2 regions of the Ligilactobacillus animalis genome follow, and region 2 is predicted to be linked to the other one. Evidence: predicted binding sites of a transcription regulator. Region 2 holds the regulator's gene; the other holds the start of a gene.
The links. Region 2 encodes Rex, which represses fermentation and respiration genes when NADH is low (regulators of the CRP and FNR family bind a similar motif). Its sites were predicted from a motif close to TTGTGAANTANTTCACAA; they were not measured.
Positions count from the first base shown of each region.

Region 1: the regulator Rex is predicted to act here: its motif matches at 8,204-8,221, upstream of adhE (bifunctional acetaldehyde-CoA/alcohol dehydrogenase).

Region 1 covers NZ_CP047141.1:288,030-304,087, reverse strand. The annotation lists gene GSR62_RS01395 (glycoside hydrolase family 35 protein) at 1-1,023, opposite strand, end outside; gene GSR62_RS01390 (GntR family transcriptional regulator) at 1,325-2,044, shown strand; gene GSR62_RS01385 (GntR family transcriptional regulator) at 2,050-2,757, shown strand; gene lacD (tagatose-bisphosphate aldolase) at 2,865-3,848, shown strand; gene GSR62_RS01375 (MFS transporter) at 3,921-5,102, opposite strand; gene GSR62_RS01370 (hypothetical protein) at 5,099-5,266, opposite strand; gene adhE (bifunctional acetaldehyde-CoA/alcohol dehydrogenase) at 5,450-8,140, opposite strand; gene GSR62_RS01360 (hypothetical protein) at 8,521-9,804, opposite strand; gene GSR62_RS01355 (heavy-metal-associated domain-containing protein) at 9,931-10,125, opposite strand; gene GSR62_RS01350 (heavy metal translocating P-type ATPase) at 10,141-12,372, opposite strand; gene GSR62_RS01345 (hypothetical protein) at 12,446-12,868, opposite strand; gene GSR62_RS01340 (Cof-type HAD-IIB family hydrolase) at 12,891-13,703, opposite strand; gene GSR62_RS01335 (MarR family transcriptional regulator) at 13,862-14,314, shown strand; gene GSR62_RS01330 (GNAT family N-acetyltransferase) at 14,326-14,841, shown strand; gene GSR62_RS01325 (helix-turn-helix domain-containing protein) at 15,032-15,382, shown strand; gene GSR62_RS01320 (mucin-binding protein) at 15,438-16,058, opposite strand, start outside.
Region 2 covers NZ_CP047141.1:1,267,392-1,283,449, reverse strand. The annotation lists gene holB (DNA polymerase III subunit delta') at 1-757, shown strand, start outside; gene GSR62_RS06280 (DNA replication initiation control protein YabA) at 779-1,129, shown strand; gene rsmI (16S rRNA (cytidine(1402)-2'-O)-methyltransferase) at 1,129-2,010, shown strand; gene GSR62_RS06270 (acyl-[acyl-carrier-protein] thioesterase) at 2,025-2,765, shown strand; gene GSR62_RS06265 (asparaginase) at 2,828-3,805, opposite strand; gene tsaB (tRNA (adenosine(37)-N6)-threonylcarbamoyltransferase complex dimerization subunit type 1 TsaB) at 4,010-4,735, shown strand; gene rimI (ribosomal protein S18-alanine N-acetyltransferase) at 4,719-5,321, shown strand; gene tsaD (tRNA (adenosine(37)-N6)-threonylcarbamoyltransferase complex transferase subunit TsaD) at 5,300-6,331, shown strand; gene GSR62_RS06245 (ABC-F family ATP-binding cassette domain-containing protein) at 6,416-8,374, opposite strand; gene GSR62_RS06240 (redox-sensing transcriptional repressor Rex) at 8,544-9,173, shown strand; gene GSR62_RS06235 (CPBP family intramembrane glutamic endopeptidase) at 9,212-9,850, opposite strand; gene groES (co-chaperone GroES) at 10,059-10,343, shown strand; gene groL (chaperonin GroEL) at 10,390-12,006, shown strand; gene GSR62_RS06220 (APC family permease) at 12,181-14,010, shown strand; gene GSR62_RS06215 (glycosyltransferase family 4 protein) at 14,173-15,267, shown strand; gene GSR62_RS06210 (YigZ family protein) at 15,313-15,960, opposite strand.

The sequences.
Region 1 (16,058 bases), 930 kb from region 2:
TGGTTCTTTTTGTTCAAGTTCAGGATACATCTCGCCGATCAGCTCTTGGATCGCATAGTAAGTGGCAGTTGGTTCACCGGCTTCGTTCAACGGGGCGCCGTAGTCATATGACGTAATCTGCGGTAAGTCATGTTCTCTACGCGCTGAACAACCATTCATGAAACCAAAGTTAGTACCACCATGGAACATGTACAGGTTGACACCTGCGCCTAGCGTTAAAACTTCACGCAATGCTTCTAAAAGTTCAGCTTGATCACGTTTGACTACGGGCTCGCCCCAACGACTGAACCAGCCATCCCAAAATTCCATGCAGATCAAGGGTTGCTTGACCCCCATTTTTTCTTGGTACGCCTTTAACGCTGCGAAATTTTCTTTGGCATGGGAGCCAAAATTACCTGTCGCTAAGATCTTGTCTTCTAGCAAACTCCCGGCACGTAACGTTGCTTGCCAAGCTCCATCGGCGGTAAACAATGTTACATCAGCACCGTATTTTTCCATCAAAGCTTTGATCTGGCGTAAATAAGTCTTGTCCTCGCTGTATGAGCCATATTCATTTTCGATCTGCATCATGATGATCGGACCACCATGAGTGATCTGCAATGGCGTCAAGATCTGAAATAGTTCTTGGTAATAACGCTCAACGGCCTGCAAGAAAACAGGATCATTCGCGCGCAACCTGACATTTTCTTTCGTCAAGAGCCAAGCTGGTAGACCGCCAAATTCCCATTCCGCACAGATGTATGGTGACGGGCGCACGATCACATACAAACCTAGACTCTGGGCTAATTCAATGAAAGCCTTAAGATCAAGACGATCACTGAAATCAAACACGCCTTCTTTAGGTTCGTGGAGGTTCCAAGCCGTATATGTTTCGACCGTATTGAAACCTAAAGCTTTTAAGTTATATAAGGACCGATACCATTGTTCACGTGGAATCCGAAAATAATGGATCGCCCCCGAGAGAAGCTTGAACGGTTCATCGTTTAGATAAAGTCCATCTTCTCGTACAATAAAATTCTCCATATCCATCTGTCCTCTTGAATAAAATCATTATGTTAATATACTAAGTTACGGTAATAATAAATAAATGCTACAAAAAAATGGTTCAGCTGAAAGTGGTATATACCTGTAATGGTTAGTCACACACCTTTGTATGCGCTATCATTTACAATTTAATTCTAGCTTATTTACACAATTAATTAAACTTTTTTGCTATACTTTTTCAGTATTAATTTACATACCATTTAGTGTATAATTGGGGTGAAACGTTATCAGCTTGCGTTTTTTTCAACGTACAATTTTTTCAAAGTAGGTGAGTTAAGCGATGACAAAACGCCCTAAATATGCTATTCTAGCAGACAAATTGATCAAAAATATCTTAGAGACCCAGCAACCAACGAATACCCGCTTTTTCACAGAAAAGGAATTAGCTCACAAATATTCCGTCAGTCGCTCCACCGTACGTGCTGCTTTAAGTGAATTAGAAGACCTAAAATTGATCGCTAAAGCTAAAAATGTCGGTTATTATGTAGCCTATGAACCCGTTCAATATGATTACGCACATTTTTACAGTTTCAGCAAATTGGATATGCCCGCTGATCAAGCACCCACGACCGAGATCTTACTTTTTACCCAAACGATCCCTAATTACTATGTCGCCCAAATGCTCCATTTAGCTCAAGATGAACCAGTCTACCGCGTTGAACGCCTACGCTTATTGGGACATCAGCCAGTTCTGTTTGAAAAAACCTTTTTGCCAGCCGAACGTTTTCCCGCTTTAAAACGCAATGAACTGGTCAAAAACTCGCTCTATGACCTACTTGCCACTAAGTACCAGCTGAAGATCAAGAATGGTGCTGAGGAATTTTTTGCTAGTCTCATCAACGAACGCGAAGCTGACTTACTAGATCTGCGCGTGGGTTCACCCTGTCTTAAGATCCAACGGCTCGCCTATGATAGCTTCGACCGTCCCTTTGAATTTACGATCACGACCGCTCCTTCACGCTATTTTGCTTACAAAGTGCCTCTCACAAAGGATGTGTAATTATTATGAAGATCCCTAAGCACCAACTCGTCAAAAATAATCTCAAAAATGAAATTTTATCCGGTAAATTTGAAAGCGGTGACAAATTCTATAGTGAAGCTGAACTCACCAAACGCTTTCACGTCAGTTCGATCACCGTGATCCGCGCCTTAAAAGAACTCGTCGCTGAAGGCTTTTTAGTGCGTTACCAAGGTAAAGGGACTTTTATCTCACGCTCACGCAAGCTAAAGACCGTTAAGTTCAGCGATCTAGAGGTCTTTACGCCCCCCGATGATCGCGTAGAAGTCATCAGTATCACGCGGGACAACCATCCCACGATCTTGACCCAACTAGGTCTTACCTCCACTGACTTTTATTATGCGATCGAACGTGTACGTCGCGCTAAACAGATCCCTTATATCTACCACTGCACTTATTTGCCTGAACGCTTTGTGACCCATCCCCAAGATCTGTCTTATTACAATTCGATCTATACCCAAATGAAAAATGAATTCAAGATCCATCTAAACACAGAACCTTTTGTCGAATACAACCAGATCATCTTACCGACCCCGAAAAAAATCGCTACCCTTTTGGAGATCAGCGAAGAGACCCCGACCGTCAAACAAGAACGCACAACAACGCTATCGCTCAGTGGACAGATCATTGAATATATCTGCTCGTATAAACGATGGGAGTATTACAAGATCAAACTTGAAAGTCCTACTCAATGACATTTTCAAACATTTATAAACACTATTATTTGACTAATCATTTTCTCCGTGGTAATTTAAACTTATAAAAACACAAACAAACATTTTAAAACAAAGGATGCGAGATCATGATAGGAAAAACAACGGCTTTACAGCGACTCTCTAACTCTGATGGTATTATTACAGCACTTGCGATCGATCAACGCGGTTCATTAAAGAAGATGTTGGCTAAAAACGCTGACCATCCCGTAACTAGTTCTGATCTAAGCGAGTTCAAAAAAGTTATCTCTCAAAAAATGACAGCGTATTCATCGGCGATCTTACTCGATCCAGAATATGGTTTACCCGCTGCTTTAGCCCGTGACAGCAACTGTGGGCTTTTGCTAGCTTACGAAAAAACGGGTTATGATGTCAGCGAACCAGGACGCATGCCTGATCTTTTACCCGATTGGTCGGCTAAACGCTTAAAAGAAGCTGGCGCTGATGCCGTTAAGTTCATGGTCTACTATGATGTCGATGAACCAGTGGCGATCAACGAAAAGAAACAAGCCTTCATCGAACGGATCGGCAGTGAGTGCGTAGCTGAAGATATCCCATTTTTCCTCGAATTGATGTCCTACGATGCTAATATCGAAGACACCAAGAGCAAAGAATACGCCGCAGTCAAACCGCATAAAGTCATCGAGATGATGCGCGAATTTGCTAAACCGCGTTATAACGTTGATGTCTTGAAAGTCGAAGTTCCAGTTAATATGGCTTATGTTGCTGGGTTTGCAAAAGATGAGGAGGCAGTCTACACCAAGGAACAAGCAGCAGCTTACTTTGCTGAACAGACCAAAGCCGCAGCTGGCGTTCCATTTATTTTCTTAAGTGCGGGCGTATCGGCGCAGATGTTCCAAGACACACTTTACTTTGCCCATGAAGCTGGTTCAAAATTCAACGGTGTCTTGTGTGGGCGTGCGACCTGGAAGGATAGCGTCGTCCCATTTGCTCAAGATGGTGCGGGCGCAGCAAGTCTCTGGTGTGAGACCCAAGGAAAAGCAAATATCGAAGCTTTAAATACAGTCCTAAAAGAAACCGCGACCCCACTTGCAAGTAAAAACTTGATTTAAAAATAAACTAAAATACAAAAAACTTAGGATCACATTTTGTAATTCTAAGTTTTTTTTGCATTTTATAGTCTATTATTTGGCATCTGATCCTTTAAAGCTATATCTGTTTTGGATCCCAATAAACAATAGTATCCCCAAAAGCATTGTACCCGCATAAATCATAAAGCCCCATTGCGGACCAACTATATCCATCACCCGGCCTACGCTATAATTAGCGACAAATTGAAAAATCAGATTGATAAAATTCCAAACAGATACGAGTGAACCTAATAACTTGCTAGGAACTATCTCCATCGTTCTAGTATAGATGATCGTTCGGATCGCTGGACCGACTGATCCCAATAAAAAGATATATCCGGCAGTCAAAGCTAAACTATGATTTAACACGAGAATAACACCTAGTAACACAGCAATTGAAAATAGCGGACGAATAAGGTGTTCTTTATTGATAAATTTAGCAATGACTGGGAGTAAAAAGCCTGCTAAACAAGCACCTACGCCATACATCGTATCTGTAAAACCATAGTTGATCGAATTCCCGGATAAATGCGCTTGAATATAGCCAGGAAGCGTTGTGTTAATAACGTTAGCACCGATAAATGGTATGTACAAGACTAATCCTAGTATCAATAACCACTTGTGTTGGATCAGATAAGCCCAAACACCTTGCTGTTCCGTCGCTTCTACCTTATCTAGTTCTTGATATTTCACCAAAGCAAAAATAACAAGTGCAACGAAAAAGAGTAATGTACCTAAAAGTAAAATATTTTCAAATCCGATATAACGATACAGGATCCCTGAAACCAGTGCTGCAGAAAATAGCCCCACTTGCATCGAAATTTCAGCAAAAGAATTGATCTGTAGTGTATTTTCTTCAGCGGTAAAACTATTCAAAATATCTTTGGATGCTGGAAAATATAGATTCCAGCCAATACCATTACTCAAAGCTAACAGGTAGATCGCTAGCCGATCATCAATACCTAACTTTAGTAATATCAACGGTAGTGCTACGAAAATAACTCTAAAAAAATACGACATCAATGCAATATGCTTTGAATTCATCCTTTTTAGTAATCCAACTGCTACTAAAGAAATTATCAATCCAGCAATAACATTAATATTAGCAATCGTTGCTACTAAACTATTAGACTGATACACGTCAATTATGTACCAATTCAAAGCGGCTAAAACGATTCCTGCACTGAATTGGGAAATGAGATCACTAGTAATAAAAAGTGTAAAATTCTTTTTCATACGCTGTGCCTCCCCAAAGTAGCTCGTCCTTTAATTCTTGTGGTATGAACCAACAAGTTTTTAACAGCGGTAATGGTGGCTACGCTCATAACCTTTTCATCTAGCATCGCCATCTCATATTTTTTTAAGATATACACAATATCTTTCACTATATTACTGTTCATAAAAAAGCCTCCCTCATATTTTTTCAAATTATACACCGCTATATTTTATTTTTCAAACCTTTTTTTAATCAAAAACAAAACAATTTAATTGTTATATAATTTTAGGTAAAAAGGGAAAGCTTTTATCTACACCAAAAAGAGCGAGTCTCAGTCGCCTGAAACTCACTCTTGGGCTTTATTTAATTAAAATTGTTCCCACAATAATTCGCGGATCTCTTCTAAGAATGGTTGGCGTGGGTTAGCTGGTGTACATTGATCATTGTAGATCAAATCGACCATTTCATCCAAAGCCCCTTCAAATTGTTCCTTGGTAACACCATTAGCGGATAACTTAGGTTCAACATCGAGATCTTTGAACAACTGCGCGATCCGAGCACATAATGCTTCAACTAATTCGGCATCACTGTTGCCCTTGAGCCCTAAAGCCCGAGCAATATCTGCGTAGTCTTTTTGGGCACGGTATACTTCATAGCGTGGATATGGTGAACGTTTTACCTTACCGGACGCACCGTTAAAGCGGATAACTGGTTGCATAGCGATCGAGATACATAAGCCATGTGGCAAACCGAATTCCCCACCTGTTTTATGGGCGATCGAGTGGTTGATACCTAAGAAGGCATTAGCAAATGCCATCCCACCTAATGTAGCGGCGTAATGCATGTTCTCACGTGCTTTTTCACCAGCAGCCGTTGGGTTCTTTGGATCAAAGTTGTATGAATCAACTAAGTTTTCAAAGACTAACTTGATCGCTTCAAGCGCCCATGGACGGGTAAATTCAGATGACATTACAGAAACATATGCTTCTAAAGCATGAGATAAAGTATCTAGCCCAGAAAGAGCAACGGTGCGTTTTGGCACAGTCATAACAAATTCTGGATCCACGATCGCCACTTGTGGTGTCAATTCGTAATCAGCTAACGGATACTTCACGTGGGTCTTATCATCAGTGATGACCGCAAATGGTGTCACTTCTGAACCAGTCCCTGATGTTGTTGGGATCGCAAATAATTTAGTTGCAGTTGCATGGTGGAACTTAACGATACGTTTGCGAATATCAACGAATTTTTGTTGCAATAATAAGAACAATTCGCTGACTTTATCGTAGTCATCCATGAAACCAGCTGGTTGATCTAAGGAATATTCGTAGATATAACGGGCGATCTTAGCTGCATCCAAGGATGAACCACCACCAAGAGCGATCACTGTATCTGGTTTAAATTCTGCCATTTGACGAGCGATCTCGATCGTTTGACCTAATGTTGGATCAGGTTTTACTGTTCCATAAAGCGCCGTCTTCACTGGTGTATCACGCACGGCTAATTGATCGTAAACTTTATCGACGAAGCCAAATTGGACCATTCCTGGATCGGCTACGATGAAGGCACGCTTGATATCTTCTGTCTCATCTTGTAAATATGAGATCGCATTGTTTTCATAGTAGATCTTTTCTGGCAAGCGTACCCATTGTGGACGGTTACGACGTTTAGCAACTGTCTTAACATTCAAAAGATCACCTGTTGATAAGTTATGTGACAATGAATTTTTCCCCCATGATCCTGTTCCGAGTGTCAAACTTGGACGCAATGCATCCGTATAAATATCACCGATCCCACCGATCGAATCTGGTTGGTTGACCAAGATCCGAGCTGATTTGATCTTGTCACCAAATTCATTGATGAATGGGTCAGTTTGAGAACCGATCTGGATCGCAGCATTGTGGCCTGCACCTTGATAATCTAACAAAGCGCCAACGATCTTAACACCATCGTTGCGGTCTTTAGCTTTATAAATGGACAAGAGTGGTGATAATTTTTCAGAGGATAATTTTTCACCGATGTTTTTAGCATCTAATTCAAATAACATCACGTCTTTATCTTCTGGTAAAAAGACACCAGCTTGGTCTGCGATCCAGCGAGCACTCTTACCTGCAACCGGACCGTTTACTCCGTGGTTATCATTGAAGACGAACTCTTCGATCTTAGCGTAGTCTTCTTTTGGTACTAAATATGCACCTTTTTCTTGCATCTTTTGTAACCAAGCGTCATAAACTGGAGCTTCAACAACAGCTGAGTTTTCTGTCGCACAGATCATCCCATTGTCAAAACGCTTAGACATCAAAAGGTCTTCAACAGCACGGTCTAAGTTAGCTGTGTGATCAACAAAAACCGCCCCGTTACCAGCACCTACACCCATTGATGGGTTACCCGAGCGCAACGCTGCATTGACCATACCTGGACCACCAGTTGCCAAGATAGATGCGATCTTTGGATTTTGGATCAAACCAGTTGTGTTTTCAAGCGATGGTTTTTCGACCCATTGAATGATGTTTTTTGGTGCTCCAGCTGCTAATGCTGCCTCATAGATGATCTTAGCTGCGTGTGCGGAACAGTTTTGTGCTTGTGGGTGGAAAGCAAAGACGATCGCATTGCGAGTCTTCAAGGCCATCAAAGCTTTGAACATCGTGGTCGAAGTTGGGTTGGTCGTTGGCACGATCCCTGCTAAAACACCTAATGGAGCTGCGATCTTAACTTGGCCTTTGATCTTATCTTCTGAAATGACACCAACTGTCTTTTCATTTTTGATCAAATTATAAATGTTTTCTGTTGCAAAACGATTCTTAGTATCTTTATCTTCAACTACCCCACGTCCAGTTTCATCAACTGCTTCGTGAGCTAAAGTCAAAGCTGCTTCAGAGCCAGCTAAAGCTGCAGCTGCTACGATCTGATCAACTTGTTCTTGCGTAAAGGTCGCATATTCTTGTTCTGCCTTTAACGCCTTTTCGACCAAGCCATCGGTATAAACACGAGCTGCTTGCATCTTTGCTTCTTTTTCTTCTGGAGTTAATACTTTTTTCTTTGGCTTTTCTTTGCTCATCTATCTGGAACCTCCCAAAATATTTAAACTAAAAGTGACTAGTAATTCACTTGATAAATTTTTTCGTGAATACTTTCACTAACTATATTAACCCTTATTGATACCGATTTCAATTTATTTTACTCTTTATTAAACAAGAAATTCTCCATCCGAAACAGCGCTTACTTTATGTAAAAATTAACTTTTTGTTCGTACGACCACCAAAAAACATCTTTTTAGTAGTTCCATCAAAACTACCATAAATTTTTTAGCAAATATCTAATACTTTGTGCACTTTTTATCTTATTGATATTCTATGTCATCTGTTCGCTAATACAAACACGGGACTCCCCACGATGTAAATCCACATCATGGAAAGTCCCGTATTATTCATCCGACGTTTAACCAGCTACGAATGCCGGTAGCCCTTTGACCGCCCGATAGATAGCTTGTTCTACCTGGATCCCGGTCAAGTTCTTAGCCACCGCAAAGCCTTGGAATTGGTCTTTGATCTTGGCTAAAGCATAACTCGTATTATGCTTATTTTGGTTTTGGACCATGATCACATAATCCGCTTCACTCAAGCGCCGTGAGAAATAATTTTCTGGATCACGGCGATGATAGAACGCATCGACCATCAGCATCTTACCATTATGTGACTCAATGATCGCTTCGTATTTATCACGATATAGTTCGCGCCCGACCACGATCCCGACTGTCTTACCCGCTAGATCAAATTCGATCGTCGGTTGATATTGTGGTTTAGGGCCCTTCTCTTTTTTCGGCGCTGGCGTGGTAACTTTTTCTTGGCGTTCCGGATAGACCCAAGCTAGTGAGATATCCTCATTTTGCCGTTCACCACGCGGTTGGGCATACCAACGCAACCGCACGATACTACCTTCATGGATATTATAGGCTTGAGCTGGGATCTTATACTCAAATAACTCGCCATCGACGCGAAGCTTTTTCCCACTTACATTGCGTTTAACGATCAGTTCGTTATCAGCGTTGACCTCAACTACCCCGCGGTCAAAGGTCACCGTATTAGGATAATACGACTCAGCTGGTCGTCTGATCAATTTCGTGATCCGGGGTGAATCCGTATGAGCGTTGCTGACTAAGATCGCATCGCCATTTTTAGGATTGAATTGATTCCGGATCGTTTCTCTAAATCTCAGTTCTTTATTGTTTTTATTATAAGCTTTAAACCCGATCCGACGCGTTGAGACTTTATAGACCATTACCATATCAAACAGTCGCTCAAAGATCTTGGGGTCTTTTTGCACCCAATTATCTAACGCTTGGCTGTCGCCTTTTTCACTCAACAAAGCTTGCAAAGTTTGCGAAGTCCGATCTATTTTGGCTTTTTCCTTGCTCTCTTCGGTCGGTTCATCGACCACCGGTTCAACTTCTTGAACTGCTGGTTTAGACTTCTCTTCAATTTTCTCTACTAGTTTTGATCTTGCTTCAAGTTCTTCTTCAGGCTGAGCCTGCGGACCTTCCTCTTCATCTTCTTTTACTTCAGGTGTTACTGATGCTTGCTTTTCTTCGATCACTTCGGCTGAACTTCCCTTAGCTGCCATTTGTAAGATCAACTGGATCGCTTTAGCACCTAGAGTTAGTTCCTGCTCACTATTCCCCATCACATCGAGCAATTGTTGTACTTCTTTGCGATAATCATGCATCTGCAGATTCCCCTTTCTTAATTTACTAAAATTTTCGCCTACACCTCTATTCTAAACTACTGCTCGTAAAAGATATATAAGAAAAAAATAAGATGTTGGCAAGAATACCAACATCTTAATAATTAGCTATTTGCTGACTGAATATGGCGTTCCATCCAAGGTTTGATTCAAACCATCGATCGTTTCATCCCCGATGTATTCCGCCGTTTTCTTTTCCAAGTCGACCTTAACATTTTTCACGACGCGACTTAAACTTTCACGCACTTTCTTAGCGCAACCTTCACATTTCATACCTTCAACTTTTACTGTATGTTTTTCCATTACTATCATCCTCACTTAGTTTAATTTTACGCGGTTCAACCGCAAAGCATTCAAAACAACTGATACCGAACTAAAACTCATACACAAAGCAGCGATCATCGGATCAAGCAACGGTCCCCCAAAGAACGTCAAGACACCTAAAGCGACCGGGATCCCGAGACAGTTGTAGAAAAAGGCCCAGAAGAGATTTTCTTTGATGTTGACCAAAGTCTTGTGACTCAATAATAGTGCTCGGGCTAGTGAACTGAGATCTGAATTCATCAAAACGACATCAGCCGAATCGATCGCCACATCAGTCCCATTGCCGATCGCAACTCCGACATCTGCATTGGCTAAAGCCGGCGCATCATTGATCCCATCTCCGACCATTGCGACTTTTTGTCCTTTAGCTTGTAACTCTAAGACAGCCTCTGCTTTATCAGCCGGTAAGACATCACTGATAACTTCACTGATCTGGACTTGTTTGGCGATCGCTTGGGCGGTCTTTTCATTATCGCCCGTCAACATCACGGTCTTTACTCCTAACTTGTGCAGTTGCGCGATCGCATGGCGACTATCTTGTTTCAATGGATCTTGCACGGCGATCACACCTAAGAGGTCCTTTTCAGTGCTCAAAAACATCACTGTTTTACCAGCTTGCGTCAAAGCATGAGCCTGGTTTACCAATGGTGTTTCAGTTGGGAGCTTTTGTTCGACTAAAAGCTTATGGTTGCCCAGAAAATAGGTCAAACCATCGATCTTAGCCGTCAAGCCCCGCCCAGGCAAAGTCTCAAAGTCACTGACAGGTAACGTTTCATCGGTCGAGGCCTGCAAGATCGCATGGGCTAACGGGTGCTTAGTGTAAAACTCTAGACTAGCGGCTAACTGTAAGATCGTCGCCGGATCTAGCCCTGGTTTAGCTAAAACATCGGTCACCGTTGGCTTTCCTTGGGTGATCGTTCCCGTCTTATCCAAGACGACCGTTGTCACTTGTGATAGTTGTTCTAAGGCTGTCCCGTTTTTGAACAAGATCCCCGCTTTGGCTGCTTTACCGGTCCCGACCATGATCGCAGTCGGAGTCGCTAACCCTAATGCACACGGACAAGCGATCACTAAAACCGAAACAAAGATCGTTAAACTAAAGCCTAACGAATGCCCCGTCAAAAGCCACGCCAATGCACCTAAAGTTGCGATCACCATGATCACTGGTACAAAATAGCCCGCGATCTGATCAGCTAGCCGGGCGATCGGTGCTTTTGAACCTTGAGCTTTGGCGACCAAGGCTACGATCTGCGAAAGTGCCGTTTGACTTCCGACCCGCGTTGCACGACAGGTCAATTGACCAACTTGACTGACCGTGCCAGCGCTCACAGGATCACCAGTGCTTTTGGCGACCGGCAAGCTCTCACCCGTCAACATCGATTCATCAACGGTCGTCTCGCCAGCCAAAACGATGCCATCAACGGGAATACTTTGCCCTGCCTGAACCAAAAAGGTATCCCCGACTTTAAGCTCTGCGACCGGCACTTCTTTAGTCTTTCCTTCGTCTATGACTAACAGAGCTTTTTTAGGCACCAATGTCAAAAGCGAGGTCAAAGCAAAGTTGGTCTTTTGCTTCGAGAGATCTTCAAAGTATTTACCTAACATGACAAGGGCAATGATCATACCCGCTGCCTCATAGTAAAGATCATGGTGGTGCCCCGTTACCACAGCCAGATAAGTATTTACCAAACTGTACAAGAGTGCCGCACCACTTCCCACTAAGACTAACGAATCCATGTTAGGATGCCGCGCAAATAATGCTTTAGCCCCCGTGATCAAGTAGTCTTTACCAAACCACAACACGGGTAAAACTAACGCCAGCTGGATCAAACTAGCACTTTTAGGACTATGCATCACATCTAAAAAGTGCGGGAAGGCTAGACCCATCATTGGTCCCATCGCAACTAAAAGCAACGCGCCCGCAAAGATCAAAGCGCCGATCGTTTGGTGCTTTTTATGCAACAAACGCGCTTTAGTCTGAGCTTGCTTAGCTTCAAATTCAGCTTGATCAAGAATGTTGGATAAAGTCGCTGCATAACCCGCATTTTTGACCGCCTGCATGATCTTTTGCACACTGACCTGAGAGCCATGTTCAACTTGCATGCTCTCGGTCGCCAAATTGACAGCAACCTCACTGACATCTGGCAGTTGCGCCACAGCTTTTTCGACCGTTTGTGCGCAACTGGCACAAACCATCCCTTCGATCGCAAAATTGTCTTTTTCCATCTGTCTCACCTCTAATCGTTTACAGTTGTAGTTTATCATAAAACGAGCTTAGGGTGATACTAAAAAGCTCACTTTACCAGCCGTAATATAAAGTCACGACTACCGCCAAGATAGGGTAAGAGAAAAAGCCTAACAAAGCAAAGCAAACTAAGCGAAATAAATTCTTGCCCCATTCAGGCAAGCGAGCTAAAAATTTAGCAGTACATAAACGATACAAGATCAACAAAAACAACGGTAAAACTAATACGACACCGCCAATATTGACCACCAGTGTAAATAAAGTAAAGGCTTGACTAGCAGCCGTTCCCGAAGCTAACAACCATAACGCTGATCCTGTATAAACGAGTAAAAACAAGATCTGTAAAGTAGCTGATACTTGGCTGGCTTCACGGGCAAAACGCGTCCCTTTTCCTAGATATTTCATCACGATCCAATACAAGATGGCGATCACAAAAACATACCATCTGTGGAGCAAAAATTCACCAACAATTCCCATCTCACTGCTTCCCTTCTAGCTCTTAAAGTACATATTTTTCAAGTGCCATACCGACACCATCATGATTATTATCGGCTGTGACTGCACTGGCAAGGTCTTTGATCTGATCATTAGCATTGCCCATCGCGACCCCAAATCCAGCCAGTTCAAACATTGTCAGATCATTGTTTTCATCCCCTAAAACCATGATCTGATCTTTAGTTAGGCCTAAATGCTGGCCTAATTCGAGTACGGCTGCACCTTTATGGGCTTTAGGATGCATGATCTCAAAGAACCACGGCGCACTAAGAACGGTATACTTATCTGCGATCACTTCTGGATCTAAGTCCTTGGTCTTAGCAGCAATCACTTCTGGTTCATCGACCCACATATATTTAGCTGCTGCCGAATGTGTAGCTATTTCTTCTGGCTCACAGTAATAAAGTGGCATTTTTGTATAGAACGCATCGAGTACGGTATACGGACTGATATTTTTAAAGGTCGTGATAACTTCAGAATTTGGCATGACGATCTGGCCTCTGATCTGGAGTTCGTGACTTACTTGATCCAAACGAGCCACTTGTTCAGGGGATAAGAGATTTTCAAAGATCGCTTCTCCTGTCCCGGTGACCTGTGCTCTAGCCCCATTAAAGGTGATCGCATAGTCGTCTTCTCCCATCAAGTCTAATTCTTCTAAATAATCTTTGACCCCAGACAATGGACGTCCCGTACATAAGACCACATAAACACCTTGTTTGCGCGCCTGTTTGATCGCTGCTTTAGTTTTTTCACCGATCTGCTTGTGATCATTGACCAACGTACCATCGATATCGATCGCTACCATCTTTATATCCAAAATGCTCACCTACCATGCGACATCAGTGCGTCACATGCCCTTCATTTCTAATTGTTCAAGAGCTATTATACCATTTTAACGGTTTCATTTCCGTTCTCAAAAAATAGTTGCATTTACAACAAACTTTAAATATACTAGAACAAAAGGAAGTGCTCAAAATGACAGAGATCTTACGTGAGATCGGCACGATCGCCCGGGCTTTAGATTCGATCAGTAATGTCGAATTCAAAGACCTAGAACTCTCCAAGGGCCAATATCTCTACTTGGTCAGGATCTACGAACAGCCCGGGATCATCTTAGAAGAGTTGGCTAATTGCCTCAAAGTCGACAAGACCACGGCTTCCCGGGCGATCAAAAAACTAGTCGCCAACGGTTTGATCGAACGCCGAACTCAACTTAACAACAAAAAAAATAAGCCCCTTTTTGTAACTAAAAAAGGAGCTCAGATCTACCCAACGCTTCGGGCCGAGCATAACTACTCAGAACAAACGGCCCTACGACATTTGACTGCCAAACAACAAGTACAATTGCAACAACTATTGCAACAAGTGCGCAGTAACATCGAAAAAGATTGGGAGATCGTCAAACAAGGCCAAAAACGAAATTATTAGGAGTTAAAAGCATGACTAAAACATTAAAACGCATCACTGCCACTGAAGTTGAAACACTACAAAAAATAAGCATCGAGACTTTTAGCGATACTTTTAAAGACCAAAATAATGCTCAAGATCTCGCCGATTACTTAAAAACAGCCTATGATCTCAATAAATTGACCGCCGAGCTCAATGATCCTAACTCACAATTTTACTTTGCTTACTTGGATGGACAACTCGCTGGCTATTTAAAGCTCAATTTAAACGAGGCTCAAAGTGAACAAGTTGCCCCTAATGCTCTTGAGATCGAACGCATCTACATCAGATCAGCCTTCAAACGCCATGGGTTGGGACGCTTTTTATTCCAAGAAGCTCTCAAGCTCGCTCAAGCAAAAAATTGTAGCACGATCTGGCTTGGCGTGTGGGAGGAAAACTATCCCGCCCTTGCTTTCTATGAAAAAATGGGCTTTACCCAACACGGCTCGCACTCATTTTTCATGGGAGCTGACGAACAGACCGATCTGATCATGGTCAAAAATATTTGATCTAACAAAAAGTTGGTATTTGCTGAAAAATATCAACTTTTTTTAGTATCAAAAAATAACTTTATGATATTATAGTACATTTGTTAAATTTACAATCCAGTTATTTAATTACTATAAATCGTGTTAATATATTAATACTATCTTTATTATCCATGTAGATGATTTCCTTGCAGTAAAGGGGTAATATTTCATGGATAATGACTTGCAGATTGGTGAAAAGATCCGAAAGCAACGTATCAAGGCTAATTTAACGCAGGAAAAATTGGCCGAATACAGCGACCTTTCGATCAATTTTATCTCCAAATTAGAACGTGGTCAGAAGAAAAATATCAGCATTTTAAAACTCAATGCGATCTGTCAGGCACTTGAGATCTCGATCGCAGAATTGCTTCAAGAAGAGAGCAATATCTCATTAGCACAGTTAACTCCCAGTTCATTACAACTCGTTCATGAGTTAAAGAAGATGGATGATCCTTCCTGCGAACGTATCAGCCAGCATATTTTGCTACTGCTCGATGATTTCAAAATGATCTACAGATAAAAGAAGAGCCTCACCACGATAATCTCATGGTGAGGCTCTCTTTATTGGGTCTACTTTAGCGATCGGCTAGATATTTAATAAAAATATCACAACTCGGATCACTCGGTAAGATCGCTTCAGCTTTGATCGCACGATGATAACCCTTGATATAGGGTAAAAAGGTCTCAGCTGCTCGCGTAGGATCTGTTCGATCATTGCAATACTTTTTCGTACCTAAAATGTTGCCACCATTATCGATCGCAATGATCTTACCTAATTTTTGATAGACGATCTGTTGTTCTTTAGCTTTCAAACTAGCTGGACCTAAGCCCGCTGTTTGCGCCACATAGCCCATGATCAAAGGACTTTTGACCGCTACATAGTTGGATTCTTCTGGGATGCTTGAACCACTCCAGGAACGACCCGTTTTAGCATCTCGGTACTTAAGCGTCTTCCAGATGATCGTCTGTTTAGCTGACCGGCAAAGTTGCTGGCCAGCTTTCGTCACAAAGCGCGTCGTCAATGTTGTCTCATCCAACGACTCGGTAACTTTGGCTAGTTCATATTTAGCGATCGTTGCTTTTTGATCAGCTCTTAATAAGGTGGTGATCTCTTTTAAAGTATAATACTCATCGTTTTTCGAAAAGATCGTTGGGATCACGATCACATGACCATGTGGGATCCTTTGACAAGGCAT
Region 2 (16,058 bases):
TGAGATCAAGCCAGAAGGGAATTCAATCAAAGTCGACCAGATCAGATATTTGAAAGCCGAATTCGTTAAGAGTGGGGTCGAGAGCAATCGGAAACTTTTTATCATTCAAAATGCTGAAAAGATGACGATCAGTGCTGCTAACAGTCTGTTGAAATTTTTAGAAGAACCAAGTGGCGATGTGACGGCCTTTTTATTGACAGATAGTGTAAACCAGATCTTGCCAACGATCATCTCACGGTGCCAGTTAGTCGAATTGTCTTCGTTGACATTGAAGAAATTAGTTGCAACGTTAGAGACTAAAGGGATCGGGGCAGATAAGGCTAATTTATTAGCACATTTGACTAATAGCCAAAAAGAAGCCCAAGAGCTTGATGGTGACGAAGATTTTAATAAATTACTCGTCAATGTTTGGGAATGGTTTAATCAAGTTTTACGAAATGATTGGCGGGCTTTTGTAGGGGTCCAGACCAAATTGATGCCGTATGCGACCGATAAAGCTAGCCAAGATCGGTTATTACAGTTGATAGTCTTATTAACACGTGATATTTTATTGTTAAAATATGGTAAAAATGAGGACGTTGCCTTTATAATGTATAGTAAAGAGCTCAATGAAAGAAATTTAAAAATTCCGGAAAATGGAGCTATCCGCGCCGTTGAAGCTGTCCTTTCGACTAAACGGCAACGAGCGGTCAATGTCTCATTTCAGAGTATCTTAGAGGCACTGACTTTGAATTTATGCAGTTGGTATCAAGCATGATAACAGGTTGAAGGTGATTTTGTGGATAAACGCGAATTATATGACAATTTTGAAAATATGGAAGAAATGTCACGTGATGTACAAGCGATGCTGGCGAGCGTGAAAGAAGAGATGACACGGATCATCGAGAAAAATGCAGAGTTAGAGATCGAAAATCAACATCTACGTGAAAGACTTCACGAATTAGAACAAAAGAAAACACAAGAGACAAGCAATGAAGAAGCGGGCCTCTCTAAGTCACGTAAGAATTTGGAAAAGCTTTATGAAGAAGGCTTCCATGTTTGTAATGTAGACAACATGTATGGCTCACGGCGGATAAATGATGAGCCGTGTGTCTTTTGTCAAGATGTTATCTATGGGGAGCGACATTAATGTCAATTAAGCAAAAGAGTAGTTTTAGAGAAAAAAATGAGCAAGGAACGTTATATTTGGTACCGACACCGATCGGGAACCTACAAGACATGACTTTTCGGGCACTTGAGATCTTAGAACAGGTTGATCTGATCTGTGCGGAAGATACGCGTAATACGATGCGCTTGTTGAACCATTTTGAGATCAAAACCCCGCAGATCAGCTTTCATGAGCATAATACGCAGGAACGGATCCCGTATTTGATCGAGAAACTTCAGGCGGGACAAGATCTAGCTCAAGTAAGTGATGCAGGGATGCCTTCGATCAGTGATCCAGGCCATGAATTAGTCAAAGCTTGTATCCAAGCTGACATTGCGGTCGTCCCACTGCCAGGAGCTAATGCAGCTTTGAGTGCTCTCATCGCTTCGGGGATAGCGCCTCAACCCTTTATGTTTTATGGCTTTTTACCCCGGAAGAAAAATGAGCAGCGTGAAGTTTTAGAGCAATTAGAACAACAAACTTGCGCACTGATCTTTTATGAAGCACCACATCGCTTGAAAAAGACCTTGCAGGCAATGCAAGCTGTTTTTGGCCCTGAGCGTGAGATCGCTTTGTGTCGCGAGTTGACTAAGCGTTATGAAGAGTTCTTACGCGGAACGTTGGCCGATGCGGTGGAATGGGCTACCAATGAAGAGATCCGGGGTGAATTTGTGCTCGTGGTCCAAGGCAATAGTGCCCCACGAGCTAAAAAAGCCGATCCTTTACTGGAGTTGCCATTAGCTGAGCAAGTAACGGCTTTGATAGCACAAAAACAGTTGAAGCCTAATGCAGCGATCAAAGAGGTCGCAAAATTAAATGGTTTGAAAAAACAGGATGTTTATAACGAATATCATCAATTATAAGGATAAATAAGACAATGGCAGAAAATTTATATCGCATGCCCCATCAGATCGTGTACTATGAAACGGACCCTACAGGTAAACTGAGTCTAGGAAAATTGGTCGATCTGATGATGTTAGCTTCCTATGCGCAAGGAAAAGATGTCGGGATGCCGGAAGAAAAGTTGAATGCGCAAGGTTATGGTTGGGTGATCACACAACACTTGCTTTCGATCACTCGCTTACCTAGACGTGATGAAAAAGTTGTGATCGAAACGAAAGCAACGGCCTATAATCGCTATTTTTGTTATCGGGATTTTTATCTTCGGGATGAACAAGGCGAATTGTTGGCTAAGATGCATACGGCTTTTGTATTGCTTGATCTCGAAACGCGAAAGATCACGCGGATAACCTCTGATGTGATCGCACCTTTTGGGCCTGAACCGATCAGATCGATCGAACGGTCAGCAAGTCCTAAGCGGTTAGAAGAAGTTATGTTAGCTAAAGATTATCGGGTGCGCTATTTTGATATCGATAGTAATCATCATGTCAATAATGTTCATTATATCGAATGGATGCTAGATGTTTTAGATAAAGATTTTTTAATGGAACACGAGCCGGTAGCTTTGAACATTAAATATGAACATGAATTGAATTATGGGCAAACCTGCACCAGTAAAGTGGAATTGCTTCGCTCAAAAGACGAGTTGACCACGTTACACGAGATCTATATGGCTGATGGAACTTTGAGTTGTAGTGCACAAGTGACTTGGAAATAATAAAAAATGAGAGTGTAAAAACATACGGTGTTGCGTATTGTTTTACACTCTCATTTTTTATATTAAGAAACAGCATCCGAAACAAAATCGGCTAGTTCAGCGCCACTTAGACCAGCGCTTAGCCCGACTAAGAGTTTGATCCGAGCCTTTTGTCCATTTAAACCGTGGCAGAAGGTAACGCCCATTTGTTTTAGTTGGACACCTCCACCAGGATAAGCATAAACATCTTGGGCGATCCCGTTGAAACTCCGGGATACAAGGACTACAGGGATCTTTTTGGCCAGTAATTTTTCGAGCACAGGCAAAACTCTAGGCGGAAGATTACCCGCACCCAAAGCTTCGATCACAACACCGTTAGTTTGGTTATTGAGCGCTATTTCAAGTAATTCTGGGTCCATCCCAGCATATGCTTTGAAAAGATAAACATGGTCGACCACGTGATCGATCAAAACACTGCGGTGGCGGAGCAATTTTTCAAAAAAACGCACTTCATCGCGCAAGATCAGCCCGATCGGACCAAAAGTCGGAGTTCTAAAGGTCGCAACATTAGTGGTATGGGTCTTAGTCACATAGCGAGCCGTGTGGATCTCATCATTCATGACCACTAAGACGCCCATGCCTTTAGCTTCAGGACTAGCAGCAGTCAAGATCGCGGTTTTGAAGTTGTACAAGCCATCAGAACCGATCTCATTAGCTGAACGCATCGCTCCGGTCAAGACGATCGGAAGTTTAAATGGGATAGTTAGATCGAGAAAATAAGCTATTTCTTCAAGCGTATCAGTCCCATGGGTGATCACGACCCCATCGATATTTTCATTCTCATAAGCTTTGATGATCCGTTGTTGCAAGACGAGCATATTAGCGGGATCCATATGGGGTGAGGGGATGTTGAAGATGTTTTCGATCACGAGTTCATACTCAGTCCCAAAAGGATTCTTAAATTGATTGAGGGGATTTTCTTTTCCGGGAGCGACCGCACCGTTTTCGTCTTCTGACATTGCGATCGTACCACCAGTGTGCAAAATAAGAATTTTTTTCATTTTGCATCTTCCTTTCTAGGTGTACCAGTAGCGCTAGTGGTACACAAAATTAGCAAAATACCGTTTTTTTATTATAACGATTAAACCAATGAATGTCGATAGGCTGTCTAATTGAAATAAAAGCTTTTTTCTGTAATGATTTATGTTAAGATATTCATTGTGATTTTAAGTAATAAGATTAGATAAAAGGAAGTTAGCTGCAAGATGAAGATATTAGCCTTGGATACTTCAAATCGTCCTCTGAGCGTGGCGGTTTTAGAAGATGACACGTTATTAGCAGAAACAACGCTCAATATGGCGCGAAAGCACAGTACGACTTTGATGCCGATCATTTCTGAAATGCTCAAAAAGTCAGATACAACACCACAAGATCTCGATCGGATCGTTGTTTCTGCCGGACCGGGTTCATACACGGGACTTCGGATCGGAGTGACGGCAGCTAAGACATTAGCATTTACTTTGAATAAAGAGTTAGTCGGGGTCTCAAGCTTAGAGCTTTTGGCGACTAATTGTCAAAATGATACGAATGAACTTTTAGTACCGATCTTTGATGCGCGTCGCGAAAATATTTTTGCTGGTGTTTATCAAAATAAGGCAGATAAATTAGTGGAAGTTTTACCAGATCAGCATCTCTCAGTCGTTGAGTTATGCGAATTTTTAAAGGATAAAAAAGCTTGCTTGATCGGAGCGGATGCTAAGGTTTATCGTGAACGCTTTGAAGAACTGCTTACAGCTGGTAATTATCGCCTTAGTGCGCCTAAAGATGATTATCCGAGTGCTTATTTGTTAGGACTTTTGGGTAAAGAGCGTCCTGTAGCGGATACTTTGACATTTGTACCACATTATTTACGTTTGACACAAGCAGAAGTACAATGGATGGAAAAACACCCTGGAAAGGATCAAGCGGATTCTTATGTTGAAAAAGTATAAAGATAAACTTTTGGTGTTGCTAAAACCAGTACAAGCGACCCCTAATTTAGATTTTGGTTGTCATAATGTAGTTGTTGAGGACAAAAATTATTTGATGTGTCGTGCGATCGTACCTGATATTGCTGAAATGCTTGAGATCGAAAGTTCGGTATATGCTGGGCATCAGCCTTGGAGCTATGGAGATTTTGAAAAACATATTCAAAATAAATTGACTTCGCTTTACATCGTTGTGCGTTACGAAGATCGCATGGTAGCTTTTGCCGGGTGTGATCTTGCTTATGGACCTAATGAAGCGCATGTGACTAATATTGCAGTTTTACCCGAATATCAACATCAAGGGTTAGGGCTGATGATGTTAGAGACTTTGCAGATCGAAGCTAAAAAATACGGGTGTCGTCGTTTGAGCTTAGATGTCAGACGGAGCAATTTAGAAGCCCAAGCACTATATCGGCGAGCTGGCTTTAAAGAAGTAGCTGTCAAAAATGCTTATTACAAAGATGAAGATGGGCTAGAATATAGCTATAACTTGGTAAACAGAAATTTAAAAAAGAGAGTTGAAAAAGGATGGAAAAAAATCGGAATTTGATCTTGGCTTTTGAATCAAGCTGTGATGAGACAAGCGTTGCGGTGATCGAAAATGGAAATAAGATCCTCTCAAATATCGTTGCAACCCAGATCAAGAGCCACAAGCGTTTCGGGGGTGTCGTTCCCGAAGTTGCTAGTCGCCACCACATCGAACAGATAACTTTATGCATTGCGGATGCCTTAGAACAAGCTGCAGTGACCTATGCTGACTTGGATGCTGTAGCGGTGACTTATGGTCCAGGCTTAGTGGGTTCATTATTAGTCGGGGTCACAGCCGCTAAGATGATCGCTTTTGCGCACGATCTTCCCTTGATCCCGGTCAATCATATGGCAGGACATATCTATGCTGCCAATTTTGCCGGTGAGATCCAATTTCCAGCCTTAGCATTACTTGTCTCAGGTGGACATACGGAATTAGTCTACCTGGCCGGACCAAATGACTTTAAGATCATCGGCGAGACACGGGATGATGCAGCAGGTGAAGCATATGATAAGGTCGGACGTGTTTTAGGTTTGGCGTATCCAGCCGGAAAAGAGATCGATGAATTAGCGCATAAGGGGAAAGACACTTTTGCTTTCCCACGAGCAATGGAAAAAGAAGATAACTATGACTTTAGTTTTAGTGGCTTAAAGAGTGCCTTTATCAATACGGTCCATCATGCTGATCAAGTAGGGGAAACCTTAGATAAAGCTGACTTAGCTGCTAGTTTCCAACAAAGTGTCGTCGATGTTTTAGCACAAAAAACAGTTCGCGCACTGGAAAATTATCCGGTCAAACAATTGATCTTGGCTGGTGGTGTAGCAGCTAATCAAGGCCTACGTGATCGTTTAGATGAAGAGTTGAAACGCTTTGAAGACGTTGAATTATTAAAAGCACCTTTGAAACTCTGTGGTGATAATGCCGCGATGATCGGAGCAGCTGGTTATGCGGCTTACAATGATAAGATATTTGCTAACTTAGATCTAAATGCTGATCCAAGTTTAGAATTTGATTGGTTAGAAGAAGCTTAGATAGGATAAATAAAGCGGGGCCCCCTATGATTTTGCATCGTAGTGGGCCCCGCGTTATTTTTTAGGAGTTATCGGCACTGTGCTCTAGTTTTCACTGTTGAAATTTTCCAGTTCCATGCTGCTGTTTTCCCAGTCTGTTTCGGCTTGGGCTAATTGAGCTGTGATCGTTTCGAGCTGTGCTTGTAATTTTGCCATCTTATCGAGATCGTTGAAGTTTTCTGGTAATGCCATCGCTTGTTCTAGTTCAGTTTTATTTTCATCGAGTTCTTCAACTTTAGCTTCTAATTCTGCGACCTTACGTGTAAGTTTGCGTTCCATTTTTTGATGCTCTTTACTTTGAGCATAGCTTTGTTTTCCCGCGGAGATCTCTTTTTTAGTTACGACTTCAGGCTGTGTTGCTTTGGCCTTGGCTTCAGCTAACTCAGCTTGTTCTTCTTTTTTAGCTACATAATAGTCATAATCACCTAAATAAAGTGTGCTACCAGTTGGAGCGATCTCTAAGACGCTAGTGGCGACTTTGTTGATGAAATAACGGTCGTGTGAGACTAAGAGGATCGTGCCGTCAAATTCTTTGATAGCTTGCTCTAAGACTTCCTTACTGTCGATGTCTAAATGGTTAGTCGGCTCGTCTAGAATTAGGAAATTATCGTGTTTCATCGCAAGTTTTGTCAGTAATAACCGTGCTTTTTCGCCCCCAGATAGACTGTGGACCATCTTCTTGACATCGTCGCCACTGAAAAGAAAACTCCCTAAGATCGAACGAATATCTTTTTCAGGTGTCGTTGGATGATCATCCCAAAGCTCATTTAAGACCGTTTTTTGGGGGTGAAGATTATGTTGCTCTTGGTCATAGTAACCGGGATGGACGTTGGTACCAAACGTAGCTTTTCCTTTGATGAAAGGCTGTTTACCCAGAATACTTTTTAACAAGGTCGATTTACCGATCCCATTTGATCCTACGACTGCAAAGATTTGGCGTTTGCGCAGTTCAAAGTTGATCGGTTCGGCAATGATCTGACCTTCATAGCCGATCGCACCGTCACTAACGGTCAAAACGACATTGCCACTTTCATGCTCGGCTTTGAAGCGAAAATGCATATTTTTTTCGGGACCTTCAGGGCGATCGAGCCGGTCCATTTTTTCGAGCTGTTTACGTTTACTTTGCGCACGTTTAGTTGTCGAAGCCCGCACGAGATTTTTGTTGACGAAATCTTCGAGTTTATGGATCTCAGTTTGTTGTTTTTCGTAGTTCTTCCACGCTAACTGCGCTCTTTTTTCACGTTCAACGATATAATTGGAATAATTTCCTTTGTAGTAGTGAGCTTTACCGTGCGTGATCTCGTAAACTTCATTGACGATCTTATCTAGAAAGTAGCGGTCATGCGAAACGATCAAGAGTGCGCCTTGATAATTTTGGATATAACCTTCTAACCAAGTTAAAGTTTCGATATCTAAGTGGTTAGTCGGTTCGTCCAAGATCAAAAGATCGCGTTTTTCCAAAAGTAATTTAGCCAAGGCCAGGCGAGTCTTTTGGCCTCCAGAAAGTGAGGCGATCGGACGGTCATGATCTTCAGGATAAAAATGGAAACCGTGTAAAACAGAGCGGATCTCATTTTCATAACCATAGCCGTTTTGCTCTTTAAAATCATGTAATAGTTGATCATAGCGACTTAGCAATTGTTGATAAGCTTTTGAGGCATGATCTGCATTTGGATCAGCGATCTGAGCTTCTAATTTATGGAGATTTTGTTCCGTTTGGCGTAATTTATCAAAGACGCTGAGCATTTCTTCATAGATCGTTTTATCAGATTCAAGCCCGGTATTTTGGGCAAGATAGCCCATTGTTAGGCCTTTTTTAGTTACGATCTGGCCTTCATCAGGAGCTTGTTCACCGATGATCATTTTTAAAAGTGTCGATTTACCGGCACCATTTTTTCCGACCAAAGCGATACGGGAGTGCTCCTGAATATCAAGATCGATATTTTCAAACAAGACATCCGCCCCAAAATGGCGCGCGACTTGTTGTGCTTGTAATAAAATCATTTTTTCACCTACTTGAGTAATTAGTCGTTTCACAAAGTTAAAAAATTAAAACTGCGCTAAAACAGTAATTATTAGTTATATTGTGAATTAATTTACAATTTTTTAATTTTTTTAGTACAGTTGTTATGCTAAAATTTATCATATTGAGTAATCTGAGAGGAGAAACTAGATGGTGACCCCAAATATTCCTAAGGCAACGGCAAAACGTTTGCCGATCTATTACCGCTATCTCAATATTTTAGCGGATGCTGGTAAGGAGCATGTCTCTTCGACTGAATTAGCTGAAGCTGTTAAGATCGATCCAGCAACGATCCGACGTGATCTCTCATATTTTGGTGCTTTAGGCAAGCGTGGCTATGGTTATGATATCGCCAGCTTACAAGCATTTTTCAAAAAAACACTACGTCAAGATAAATTAAATAATGTAGCTTTGATCGGGGTGGGTAATCTAGGCCACGCCCTATTGAATTATAACTTTCACAAGAGCAATAACGCGCGGATCAGTGCGGCTTTTGATATTGACCCTAAGATCACGGGATTGATCCAAAGTGGGATCCCAGTTTATCCGATGGAAGATATGCAAGAGCAACTGCAATTGCAACAAATAGAGATCGCGATCCTGACTGTTCCAGCTGATAAAGCTCAGGCCGTGACGGATGAATTAGTTGCAGCTGGGATCAAGGGGATCTTGAACTTTACCCCATTGCGGATCACGGTCCCTAAAGATGTTCGCGTCCAAAATGTTGATCTGACTAATGAATTGCAGACTTTGATCTATTTTTTACAATACTTTGAATAACTATGAAAAAGGATGTGTGGTGCACACATCCTTTTTTGTTACCAAGCACTTAAAATAATAAGCAAATTCATTAAACTATGGGCTAAGATCGGAATGCATAAACGGCCTGTTCTAGCATATAGCAAGCAAAGCACTAGTCCGATCCCGGCATAAGTCAAATAATGTCCGTCTTGATGAGCCAAACTAAAGAGTAGACTCGAGGCCAGTGCCGCACCGATCGGGTCGATCACAGAGCCAAGATCAGCAAACAAGACTTTGCGAAAAACAAATTCTTCCATGATCGGTGCAAAGATGACGATGTTTACTAAATAATATGGATATTTGGCAAGGACTGTCAAAAGATAACCGGTATTAGCTGAATAACTAGGCTGTCCAAGAAATTTGATCTCGATATACGAACTGAGCCATTGCAACAAAACGAGCGCTAGTGTACCAAAAATAATGTAATAGATTTCTTGGCGAAGTGCAAGCTTTTTTGGGGTGCGCAAAAAACGATCCTTGAAAGGAAACTCGTGCGCTAAGTAGAGCAGCGTCCCGCAACCGATGAGATTCAAAACGGTCACGGCTGGATAATACCAAGCATTTTTGAAGATCACCCATAATAAAGGCGCCAAAGTCATTGTGCTACAATAGATACTTAAGATGACAAGTGAATTTAACTGTAACTGTTTTTTCATCGATAAAGGTCCTAACTATAAAGTTTCAATAGTTAGATTATATGTTTTTAACGCTATTTATTCAAACTAATTTCAAAAATATTTTAGCACTCTTAAGGTGCGAGTGATAAAATGCTTGCAATTTAAAAGTAAAGTTAGTATAGTAATAGTTGTAATCGATTAGCACTCAAGTTGTTAGAGTGCTAAAAAGAATTTGGAGGGATATAACGTGCTTAAACCATTAGGAGATCGCGTAATTTTAGAGGTCGAAAAAGAAGAAGAAAAAACTGTGGGTGGGATCGTCTTAGCCGGCGGTGCTAAAGAAAAACCACAAACAGCTAAAGTTGTTGCTGTTGGTACGGGACGTATCCTTGATGATGGCAAGAAATTAGAAATGACACTTAAAGTCGGCGATGTTGTCGTTTTTGACAAGTACGCCGGTGCTCAAGTTGAATTTGAAGGTCAAGAATATTTAGTAATGCACGAAAAAGATATTCTTGCCGTTGTGGAATAAATATATAAGTAAACATTGAACTTAATTCGTATGAGGTGAATTAGAAATGGCAAAAGAAATCAAGTTTTCAGAAGATGCACGCGCAAAGATGCTTGCTGGTGTAGATAAGTTAGCTGATACTGTAAAATCAACGATCGGTCCTAAGGGACGTAATGTTGTTTTGGAACAATCATACGGTACTCCAACGATCACAAATGATGGGGTAACGATCGCTAAGGCAATCGAATTAGAAGATCATTTTGAAAATATGGGTGCTAAGCTAGTAGCCGAAGTAGCTTCAAAGACTAATGATATTGCGGGTGACGGTACCACAACAGCTACTGTTTTGACACAATCGATCGTTAACGAAGGAATGAAAAATGTGACTGCTGGTGCTAATCCAGTAGGTATCCGTCGTGGTATCGAGTTGGCTACTAAAGCTGCAGTAGATGCTTTGCACAAGATGTCACATAAAGTTGAATCTAAGAGCGATATTGCTCAGATCGCATCTATTTCTTCGGCTAATGAAGAAGTTGGTAAATTGATAGCTGATGCCATGGAAAAGGTCGGTAACGACGGTGTGATCACGATCGAAGAATCTAAAGGGATCGATACTTCATTAGATGTTGTTGAAGGTATGCAATTTGATCGTGGTTACCTTTCTCAATACATGGTAACTGACAATGACAAGATGGAAGCAGATCTTGAAAATCCATACATTTTGGTAACTGATAAGAAGATCTCTAACATCCAAGAAGTTTTGCCATTGTTACAATCCATCGTTGAACAAGGTCGTCCATTGTTGATCATTGCTGACGATGTTGATGGTGAAGCCTTGCCAACACTTGTTTTGAACAAGATCCGTGGGACATTCAACGTGGTAGCTGTTAAAGCTCCAGGTTTTGGTGATCGTCGTAAAGAAATGTTACAAGATATCGCTGTTTTAACTGGTGCAACTGTGATCACAGATGATCTTGGTCTCCAATTGAAGGACACGACCTTAGATCAATTAGGGACAGCTGGTCGTGTAACAGTTACAAAAGAAAACACAACGATCGTCGAAGGCGCTGGCGATAAAGCACAGATCGCTGAACGTGTTGAACAACTCAAAAAACAGATCGCTGAAACGACTTCTGAATTTGATAAAGAAAAACTCCAAGAACGTTTGGCTAAATTAGCTGGTGGGGTAGCCGTTATCAAAGTCGGGGCTGCTACTGAAACTGAATTAAAAGAACGCAAATACCGGATCGAAGACGCTTTGAATGCTACACGTGCAGCGGTCGAAGAAGGCTTTGTTCCTGGTGGTGGTACAGCTTTGATCGATGTGATCGATGATGTCGCTGCTTTGAGTGAAGCTGGCGATGTACAAACAGGTATCAACATCGTTAAACGTGCGCTTGAAGAACCAGTTCGTCAAATCGCGATCAATGCTGGTAAAGAAGGTTCTGTGATCGTTGAAAAACTTAAAGAACAAAAAGCCGGTATCGGTTATAACGCTGCTACTGATGAATGGGTCGATATGATCGAAGCTGGTATCGTTGACCCAACTAAGGTAACTCGTTCAGCACTACAAAATGCGGCTTCTGTCTCAGCGTTATTGTTGACAACTGAAGCAGTTGTGGCTGATAAGCCAGAAGAAAACAATGATGTAGCTACTCAAATGCCACAAGGGCCAATGATGTAAGCAAGTTAAATCAAAATTTTTTGAAGCATCCTAAAATTTTAGGGTGCTTTTTTTGTGAGATTGGTGTAAAATTCAACTGTTACTCTTTGAAGTGACCTAGGAATTTTGAATTTAAAATCTAATCAGCCAGTAGCTATCAAAATGGCTAACTAGCTAAAAGGGGTTTTTCTGTTTATGTATCGATATTTAAAGAGATTATTGATCGGACAACCGCTAAAAACTGCTGAAGAAAGTGGGCAGTCTTTGACTAAATTCAAAGCTTTGGCCTTACTTTCCTCGGATGCGTTGTCATCAGTGGCATACGGGACAGAGCAGATCACAACAGCATTATTTATTTTATCGGCTGCTGCGACCTGGTATGCATTACCAGCTGCTGGGATCGTGTTACTCTTATTGTTTGCGATCACGATGTCGTATCGTCAGATCATCAATGCTTATCCTTCTGGGGGCGGTGCTTATGTAGTTGCGACCAAAAACTGGGGGACGAGCGCAGGCTTAGTTGCTGGTGGATCACTTTTAGTTGATTATATGTTGACTGTGGCTGTTTCAGTTACATCTGGGACAGAAGCTATTACCTCAGCGATCCCAAGTTTACAAGCACACAGCGTTTTTATCTCGGTCGTGATCGTCTTATTTATTATGACGTTGAATTTACGTGGGATGCGTGAATCGGCTTCATTTTTGACGATCCCAGTGTACTTTTTTGTGATCATGATCGTTTCGATGGTCGCTTTGGGTTTGTTTAATATCGCAACGGGTAAGATCCAATATTCAGCCGCAGCTCATATTGGTGATGCGGTACCAGGGATGTCGTTATTGCTGTTTTTAAAAGCTTTTTCAGCGGGTTCATCTTCATTGACTGGGGTAGAAGCCATCAGTAATGCAGTTCCTAATTTTAAAGAGCCTAAAAAGCGCAATGCGGCGAATACCTTGGCGATCATGTCATTGATTTTAGCGGTCTTCTTTAGTGGGATCACCTTTTTGAGTTATTATCTAGGTGTTTTACCTGATCCTAAACAAACGGTGCTTTCTCAGATCGCAGGTGCCGTTTTTGGTCACGGTATTTTCTACTACTTACTGCAATTGTCAACGGCCATGATCTTGGCGGTGGCTGCCAATACTGGCTTTTCGGCCTTTCCGATCTTAGCCTATAACTTGGCCAAGGATAAATTTATGCCTCATATGTTTATGGATAAAGGCGATCGTTTAGGCTATTCTAATGGGATCATTGCATTAGCGATCGGGGCGATCGTATTGATCTTTATCTTCAACGGCCAGACTAATTTATTGATCCCATTGTATGCGGTCGGGGTCTTCGTACCGTTTACGCTCTCACAAGCAGGGATGTTGATCCATTGGAAACGCCACAAGGGCAAACATTGGATCTTAAATTCTTGTTTTAACCTATTGGGGGCAGTGATCTCCTTTGCTTTAGTGGTCTTTTTATTCTGGTTACACTTTGACAATGTTTGGCCATATTTGATCATTATGCCGGTACTGCTCTTTGGTTTTTACAAGATCCATAGTCATTATGTTACTGTAGCGGCGCAATTGCGTTTAAGTGAAGAACAACAATTGCATGATTATTCTGGTTCAACGGTCATCGTGCTAGTTAGCTCGGTCACACACGTAACGACTGGGGCGATCAACTATGCACGTTCGATCAGTGATAATGTGATTGCAATGCATGTTTCGTTTGATACTAATCCTAAAAAAGAACACGAAACGGCACAGGAATTCAAAATGGCGTTTCCAGATGTTCGCTTTGTCGATCTGCATTCTTCATATCGGTCGGTTGTGCCCCCAGTTTTGCGCTTTTGCGATGTGATCGCTAAGGATGCTAAACAGCGCAATTACTCGTTGACGGTCTTGGTACCGCAGTTTGTACCGAAGAAACCTTGGCAAAATATCTTGCATAATCAAACGAGCTTACGTTTGCGGTCAGCTTTAGGAGCCCACGAAAATATTATCGTGTCGACTTATAGCTACCACTTGAAAAAATAGAATATCGGGGTCGTGGAGATTGCTTCACGGCCCTTTTTTAATTTTTCTCACGCAAAAAATGACCCATTCGCTGGTTTATGGTAAAATGATACTTGAATTATAGGCTTTTTAGCTGATAATGAATTCTCAACATTTGAGAATTTGATGGAAAGAGGACGCTATATGTACAAAATCCTTGCGTCGTTGTTAGCAACATTTGTCCTAGCTTTAGTGCTGACTCCATTGGTCCGGCGCCTATCTTTTCGAGTCGGAGCAGTTGATAATCCCAATGCCCGGCGAGTTAATCGGGTGCCGATGCCGACTATGGGGGGCTTAGCCATTTTTGTTGCATTTAATACGACAAATTTCTTTTTATTACGCGATCAATATCCCTTAAAACAATTAGTTGCGTTATTATTGGCGCAAAGCTTGATCATCATGACGGGAATGATCGATGATATTTTTGAATTAAAACCGCGCCAAAAAGTTTTAGGGATCACACTGGCAGCATTGGTAGTTTATTTTATTGCTAATATCAAAATGACGACTTTGACGCTACCGTTTCTTGGAGTCGTTTCTCTAGGCTGGTTTAGTTTACCGATAACTTTGATCTGGATCTTAGGGATCACTAACGCTGTCAATTTGATCGATGGCTTGGATGGTCTGGCTACAGGTGTCGCGATCATTGCGCTTTCGACTAGTGCACTGACGGGATATTTCTTCTTGAACGTGACGTCGACATTTATTTCGATCATGATGGCGACCTTGGTAGCTGCTTTATTGGGCTTTTTACCGTATAATTTTCATCCTGCTAAGATCTATTTGGGGGATACTGGTTCGCTGTTTATCGGCTTTATGATCTCTGTCTTCTCGCTTTATGGTTTGAAGAATGCAACTTTTATCACGTTGATCATCCCGGTGATCATTTTAGGAGTACCGATCACGGATACTTTATATGCGATCTTACGTCGACTCTTGAATAAAAAGCCGATCTCACAAGCCGATAAGCATCACTTGCACCATCGCTTGATGCAGATGGGATTGACCCACCGCCAGACAGTGTTGGTGATCTATGGGATCGCATTGATCTTTTCGTTTATCTCATTGCTATACCCCTTGTCCAATTTATGGGGTTCGATCTTACTGACGGTTGCAACATTATTTGGTTTAGAACTATTTGTTGAAGCGATCGGCTTGGTTGGAGATACACGCCAGCCTTTATTGAATGGGATCAAACATTTAGTTTTGAAAGTCAGTCGTTTATTTGAACATAAATGAATTACATAAAAAATACGCCATCCCAGATCAAGGATGGCGTATTTTTTAGGCTTGATGGGGATCAAAATTGATCTCGTGATAGCGATTTTCCCCAACGGTGATCGTTACGCGACCATTCAGTAAGTCGGTGATCTTAGTTGCTAATTCATCAGCCAGATCCATATCGACAGCGATCACGACCTCGACTTCTTCGGTGTAGTTCGTCGCCAAGGTAAATACGGGCTGACTTTCCAGATAATTTTGTAGCTTGCCTAATAATGGGTAGCTGACTTTTAGTGAAAGTTCAGTTTGGACGACGCGTTTGACGATCCCTAATTCTTTTAGGGCTTGGGCAACGGCGCCACCATAAGCACGGATCAAGCCACCGGTTCCTAGTTTGATCCCACCGAAGTAGCGTGTCACTACGGCGCAAACATTATGCACTTGATTTTTCTTAAGCACATCCAACATAGGTACGCCAGCAGTCCCAGAGGGTTCACCATTGTCACTTTCCCGTTGGATCTCGTCGTTTAGGCCTAAAGTGTAGGCAAAACAGTTATGAGTAGCCTTGCGATGTTTGGTTTTGATCTCCTCGATAAAGGCTCGAGCTTCTTCTTCGGTTTCAGTTCGTTTGATATTACAGATGAATTGTGATTTTTTGATCACGATCTCGATCACACCATCTTGTTTTAAGGTAAGATATGGTTTATCCAAGTAAAATATAGCTATATTGTGAAATCAAAAGGCTATAGCTTCCCCCTTAAAGAGTTATTCTTTTAGTAGCTTCACAGACCTTACTACTATTATTTTTG